One region of the Variovorax sp. Soil_C_19 genome, then DNA from elsewhere that is predicted to be linked to it. Evidence: riboswitches for the same ligand, from Rfam matches in the RefSeq annotation. Region 1 holds a riboswitch; the other holds the start of a gene.
The links. A riboswitch is a leader RNA that binds a small molecule or an ion and turns the genes downstream of it on or off. The one in region 1 is predicted to bind S-adenosylhomocysteine.

Region 1 (3,401 bases):
TCCGACAGCAGGCTCTGCGCCACGCTCACGCTGCGCGAGGCGTCGGGCACGTAGACCACGGGGCCTTCGTAGTGCGGTGCGATCTTCACGGCCGTGTGCACGCGGCTGGTGGTGGCGCCGCCGATCATGAGCGGGATCTTCCGGATGCGGAAATGGTCGTCCTTCTGCATCTCGCCGGCCACGTACTGCATCTCCTCGAGGCTCGGCGTGATCAGGCCCGAGAGGCCGACGATGTCCGCGCCCTCGACCTTGGCCCGGGCCAGGATCTCGTGGCACGGGACCATCACGCCCATGTTCACCACCTCGAAGTTGTTGCACTGGAGCACGACGGTGACGATGTTCTTGCCGATGTCGTGCACGTCGCCCTTCACCGTGGCGATGATGATCTTGCCCTTGGTGCGCACGTCGCGGCCCGCGGCCTCGTCCTGGCGCTTCTCTTCCTCGATGTAGGGAATGAGGTGGGCCACGGCCGACTTCATCACGCGCGCCGACTTCACCACCTGCGGCAGGAACATCTTGCCCTGGCCGAACAGGTCGCCCACGATGTTCATGCCGTCCATCAACGGGCCTTCGATCACGTGCAGCGGCCGGCCGCCCTTGGCGAGGATCTGCTGGTAGGCCTCTTCGGTGTCCTCGACGATGAAGTCGGTGATGCCGTGCACCATGGCGTGCGACAGGCGCTGGTTGACGTGCACCGGATGCTCCGGCGTGCCGCGCCATTCGAGCTTCTTGCTGTCGTCCTTGGCACCGCTCTTGGCGGTCTCGGCCACTTCGACCAGGCGCTCGCCCGCATCGGAACGGCGGTTCAGCACCACGTCTTCCACGCGCTCGCGCAAGGTCGGCTCGAGGTCGTCGTACACGCCGACCATGCCGGCGTTGACGATGCCCATGTCCATGCCGGCCTGGATCGCGTGGTAGAGAAACACGGTGTGGATCGCTTCGCGCACCGGGTCGTTGCCGCGGAAGCTGAAGCTCACGTTGGAGACGCCGCCCGACACCTTGGCGCCCGGCAGGTTCTGCTTGATCCAGCGCACCGCGTTGATGAAGTCGACCGCGTAGTTGTCGTGCTCCTCGATGCCGGTGGCGATCGCGAAGATGTTCGGGTCGAAGATGATGTCCTCGGGCGGAAAGTCCACCTCGTCCACAAGGATGCGGTAGGCGCGCTCGCAGATCTCGATTTTGCGCTCGAAGGTGTCGGCCTGGCCCTTCTCGTCGAAGGCCATCACCACCGCCGCCGCGCCATAGCGCCGCACGAGCCGGGCCTCGTGCTTGAACTTGTCGACGCCTTCCTTCATGGAGATGGAGTTGACGATGCCCTTGCCCTGGATGCAGCGCAGCCCCGCCTCGATGACGTCCCACTTCGAGCTGTCGACCATCACCGGCACGCGCGCGATGTCGGGCTCGCTCGCGATCAGGTTCAGGAAGCGCACCATCGCGGCCTTGCTGTCGAGCATGGCTTCGTCCATGTTGATGTCGATCACCTGCGCGCCGTTCTCGACCTGCTGGCGCGCCACGGCCAGCGCCTCTTCGAACTGGCCGTTCAGGATCATCCGCGCGAAGGCCTTCGAGCCGGTGACGTTGGTGCGCTCCCCGATGTTGACGAACAGCGAGCCGGCACCGATGGCCACCGGCTCGAGGCCGGACAGCTTCATCGCGGGAACGGGGGTCGTGGAAACATCACTCATCGGGGCTCACCTGTGCAGGGAAAAACGGCAGGTGAGCGTCGTTGGCGGCTTGCGCCCCGGCCAGCAGGGCGCCTTCCAAGCCTGACGGCGGGCCGCTGTGTGGGCCGCCGCTGCAACGCTCCTTGGAAGGGAGCGTGATTTTACCGGCTGCGGCAGGCGCCGCGGCCGCGCGGGGGCGTTCAGGCGCCCTGGCGCGCCATCCCGTCCGCTGGCGCGGGCGTGGCGGGGGCGGCCGAGGCCGGCAGGCCGAACACGCGGTCGAAGCCCCAGTTGAAGACGAAGGTGTAGACCAGGAAGAACACCACCAGGCCCAGGTCCATGACGAGCGCCTCCCAGAGCGACACGCCCAGGCCCCAGGCGAACAGCGGCACCAGCACCGCGATCAGGCCGCCCTCGAAGCCGATCGCATGGGCGATACGGCGGCGCAGGCTGCGCCCGCGAACCAGCTGGCGCGCTTCCCAGCGCTCGAAAAGCGCGTTGAACAGCAGGTTCCAGATCACCGCGACCACCGAGGCCGCGACGGCCAGCGCGCCCGAATGGCCGAGCCCCGCGCCCGTCATCAGCGCCAGCCCGGCGCTGGCGGCCACGATGGCGATCCCTTCGTAAAGAGCGATGTAGACGACGCGGCGTTGGATGCCCTGCATGACCTGTTCCTCTGGCAAATGAAAAAGCGATGCCTGGACTTTATTTGTGATTTGCTGATATAAAGAGTTAACTTGTTTCAGTTTTATTGATAGATCGACACCCATGGCCTTCTCCAGCGACAGCGTCGAAGTCTTTCTGGCCGTGATCGACCACGGCTCCTTCTCGGCCGCGGCGCGTGCGCTGCACAAGGTGCCGTCGGCGGTGAGCATGGCGATCGCCAACCTCGAGGCCGAGCTGGCGCTGCCGCTGTTCGACCGCAGCGGCCGCGAGCCACAGCCGACCGCCGCCGCGCGATCTCTGGAGCCGCAGGCGCGGCTGCTCGCGGCGCAGCTCAAGCAGTTGCAGGTGCAGGCGCTCGCGCTCACGCGGGGGCTCGAAGACCGCCTCACGCTGGCGATCGCGCCCGAACTGCTGGCGGCGCCCTGGAGCGGTCCGCTCGCGGCGCTCGCCGACGAATACCCGCTGCTGCAGGTCGAGGTGCTGGCGGCGCCGCAGGCCGATGCGCTGGCCCTGCTGCACAGCGGGCGCGCGCAGCTGGCGCTGGTGTTCGAGCGGCCGAGCCTCGACGGCCGCGAAGGATTCCAGGAGGTGGGCAGCGACACCATGGTGGCGGTCATGGCGCCCGGCCATCCGGTGCTGCAGGCGGCCGCGGGCCAGCGCCTGCGCGAGGAGCACCTCACGAACACGCGGCAGATCGTGGTGGCCGGACGCGACCTCGCCACCAGCGACCCGCGCTTCGTGTTCGCGCGCCATGTCTGGCGCACCGACAACGCGCTGGCCGCGCTGAGCCTGATCACCGCCGGCCTCGGCTGGGGCTGGCTGCCGCGCAATTTCGCCCGGCCGCACGTGGCGACCGGTGCGCTGGTCGAGATTCCGTTCGAGAACCTCAGCAACGGGCTCGACCTGTGGGTCGACGTGGTGTGGTCGCGCGAGCGGCCGCTGGGGCTGGGCGCGCAGCGCTTCGTGGCGTTGATTGCGCGGGACCGGCAGGCGGCCAAGGCGGCTGCCGAGGGTTGACGTGGAACCGGACAATGTCATAACATACAAGCAAAACTTGAAGGGAGTTGTTGT
Region 2 (3,401 bases), on a different contig from region 1:
GCCCTCGATCAGGCCGACCACCATCGTGGGATGGCCGATGCCGGGCGTGCGCGAGGGGTGTGCGGCGAGGCCGTCGCGGTAGCGGTAGAGCGCGGGCAGCAGCGTGGCCGCGGCTTCGATCGCGTCATGGCCGGTGTCGGGCCGCGCGGCATGCGCCGAGGTGCCGCGCAGCGTCACCTCGAGGTGCAGGCAGCCGTTGTGCGCCACCACCACGTGGTGCGAGAAGGCGGCCGACAGCACGTAGTCGGGCCGGCTCAGGCCTTTCGACAGGATCCAGCCGGGGCCGGTCATGCCGCCGGTTTCCTCGTCGTAGGTCAGGTGCAACTCGACCGCGCCGGCCAGCGCGGTGCCCGAGACGGCCAGAGGTGCGCTCCGCCAGCCTCGCGGAGCAGGCCTACGAACGGCTGCGCATGCTGATCCTCGACCGCCAGATCTCTCCGGGCAGCCCACTGCAGGAGGCCAGGCTGGCCGAAGACCTGCGCATTTCGCGCACGCCCATGCGCGAGGCGCTGGTGCGGCTCGCGGGCGAAGGCCTGCTGGTGCGGCGCGATGCGCGCTCGTATGCGGTGCGGGCGCTCGGCACCAAGGAGTACTTCGACTGCATGCGCGCACGCGAGGTGATCGATGCGAGGCCATCGCGCTTGCAGTCGGCAAGATCACCGACGCCGAGATCGAAACGCTCGAAGCCGAGATCCACGCACTGGGCGAGGGCGAGCACAGCGAGACGGAGCACTGGCATTTCGACGACCGCTTCCACCTGCTGATCGCCAACGCCAGCGGCAACGTGGTGTTTCCGCGGCTGGTGGAAGAGCTGCGGGTCAACGCGCGCCTGTTCCGGCTTCACAGCCCGCTGCACCGCCACAGCGAAAACCACGACGAGCACCGCGAGATCGTGGGCGCGCTGCGCACCCGCAACGCTGAAAGTGCCCGCACGGCCATGCGCGAGCACCTGCGCAGCCTCCAGGAAGACGTCCGGCGCGCGCTGATCGACTGAGCGGCGCCCAAGCGCCTACTTGCGCTTGAGCATCTGCGTCACTTCGTCGACGTTGGCCTGGATGCGCTGGCGCACAACCTCGAACGCGTCGGCCTGCGACTTGGCGGCGAGGCCGGCGAGTTCCTGGATGTCGTCCACCGCGCGCTGAAACGACTGCCGACCGAGCTCGTCGAGCTTGGCGAGATTCTCCTTCGCATCCTTGCCGGGCATGCCCTTGGCCGCGGTCTGCCATTCGCCGATGGCCTGCTTGATCATCTCGGTCTGCCGCTGCACCACCGTCTGCAGGCCCTGGAACGACTTCTCGTTGGCCTGCATCAGCGCCTGCAGGTCCTTGCGGCTGCTTTCCAGCACCTTGCCGGCACCGCCCGTGAGGTCGAGGTCCTGCAGGCGGTCGGCCATGGCCTTGAGGGGGTTGAACATCTCCGCGGCGCCGGGGGGCGTCTTCTTCGTGTCGGTGGCGCTTGCGTTGCTGCTCGCGGTGGTCTTGCGGGGGGCGGCTTTCCTGGCAGTGGCCATGGTGACATCTCCTGTTGCGTCGTGTGAGGAAGAGAGAGAAAGGCTTGGCCGCCCGGGCGGCGAAGTGCCGCCGCCACGATACGCCGGCTGCCCGTTTTTCTCAATGTGGGAAGTCCCGCCGATTGGCCCCGGAAGGCCTCACGCTTACAATCCCCGATTCCGAGGAGCGTTGCAGCGCCATCAGGCGTGAGGCTCGGACCACATCGCAACCACGCTCATCCGCTGTTCTCGCGGTGAGTCTTTTTTCCCCGAACGCAGTGGCATCTTTCAAACCAGCTTTGTTGGAGTTCTCATGAGCGCTGTTCTCAAGCCCACCCCCGTCTCCTCCGCCGACCAGGCAATCGCCGACCTCTCGCTCGCTGCCTGGGGCCGCAAGGAAATCAGGATCGCCGAAACCGAAATGCCCGGCCTGATGGCCATCCGCGAGGAGTTCTCGAAGGCGCAGCCGCTCAAGGGTGCGCGCATCACGGGCTCGCTGCACATGACGATCCAGACCGCGGTGCTGATCGAGACGCTGCAGGCGCTCGGTGCCGAGGTGCGCTGGGCCTCGTGCAACATCTTCTCGACGCAGGACCATGCCGCCGCCGCGATCGCCGCCGCAGGCACGCCGGTGTTCGCGATCAAGGGCGAGTCGCTGAAGGACTACTGGGACTACACCCACGCGATCTTCGACTTCGGTCCCAAGGGCTCGAAGGGCGAAGGCCCGAACATGATCCTCGACGACGGCGGCGACGCCACGCTGCTGATGCACCTGGGCCAGCGCGCCGAGAAGGATCTCGGCGTGCTCGCCAACCCGGGCAGCGAGGAAGAGCGCATCCTCTACGCGGCCATCAAGGCCAAGCTCGCGGTCGATGCGACCTGGTACACGCGCAAGTCGGCAGAGATCATCGGCGTGACCGAGGAAACCACCACCGGCGTGCACCGCCTCAACGAGATGAGCGCCAAGGGCACGCTGCTGTTCCGCGCCATCAACGTGAACGACTCGGTCACCAAGAGCAAGTTCGACAACCTGTACGGCTGCCGCGAGTCGCTGGTCGACGGCATCAAGCGCGCGACCGACGTGATGATCGCCGGCAAGGTCGCCTGCGTGGCCGGCTACGGCGACGTGGGCAAGGGCTCGGCCCAGGCACTGCGCGCGCTGAGCGCCCAGGTGTGGGTGACCGAGATCGACCCGATCAACGCCCTGCAAGCCGCGATGGAAGGCTACAAGGTCGTCACCATGGAATATGCCGCCGACAAGGCCGACATATTCGTGACGACCACGGGCAACAAGGACGTCATCACGCACGACACGATGGTGAAGATGAAGGACCAGGCCATCGTCTGCAACATCGGCCACTTCGACAACGAAATCGATGTCGCGTCGATCGAGAAGTACGAGTGGGAAGAGATCAAGCCGCAGGTCGACCACATCACCTTCCCCGACGGCAAGAAGATCATCCTCTTGGCCAAGGGCCGGCTCGTGAACCTGGGCTGCGGCACGGGCCACCCGAGCTTCGTGATGTCGTCGTCGTTCGCCAACCAGACCATCGCGCAGATCGAGCTCTTCACCAAGCCCGACGCCTACCAGGCCGGCAAGGTCTACGTGCTGCCCAAGCACCTCGACGAGAAGGTCGCGCGCCTGCACCTGAAGAAGGTCGGCGCCATGCTCACCGAGCTGACCGACGCGCAGGCCGCCTACATCGGCGTGGACAAGAACGGCCCCTACAAGCCGGACACGTACCGCTACTGATGCGCGCCGACCAGCTGCTGGTGGAACGCGGCCTTGCCGCCTCGCGCTCGCAGGCCGTGCGGCTCATTGCCGGCGGCATGCGCTGGCGCGATGCGGGCACGGCCGACGCATGGCGCACCGTCGTGAAGAACCGCGACGAGGTGCCGGAGTCCGCCGAGC

Region 2: linked by a shared signal. The riboswitch ahead of ahcY (adenosylhomocysteinase) and the one ahead of metH (methionine synthase) in region 1 are both predicted to bind S-adenosylhomocysteine.

What each region holds. Positions count from the first base shown of each region.
Region 1 is NZ_JBDGIV010000021.1:34,572-37,972, forward strand. It holds gene metH (methionine synthase) at 1-1,652, opposite strand, end outside; S-adenosyl-L-homocysteine riboswitch at 1,712-1,815, opposite strand; gene AC3A6R_RS25330 (PACE efflux transporter) at 1,865-2,329, opposite strand; gene AC3A6R_RS25335 (LysR family transcriptional regulator) at 2,433-3,347, shown strand.
Region 2 is NZ_JBDGIV010000009.1:1,309-4,709, forward strand. It holds partial or broken gene AC3A6R_RS17740 (M20/M25/M40 family metallo-hydrolase) at 1-363, opposite strand, end outside; gene AC3A6R_RS17745 (GntR family transcriptional regulator) at 366-764, shown strand; gene AC3A6R_RS17750 (FadR/GntR family transcriptional regulator) at 671-994, shown strand; gene phaP (TIGR01841 family phasin) at 1,010-1,510, opposite strand; S-adenosyl-L-homocysteine riboswitch at 1,666-1,734, shown strand; gene ahcY (adenosylhomocysteinase) at 1,803-3,242, shown strand; gene AC3A6R_RS17765 (TlyA family RNA methyltransferase) at 3,242-3,401, shown strand, end outside.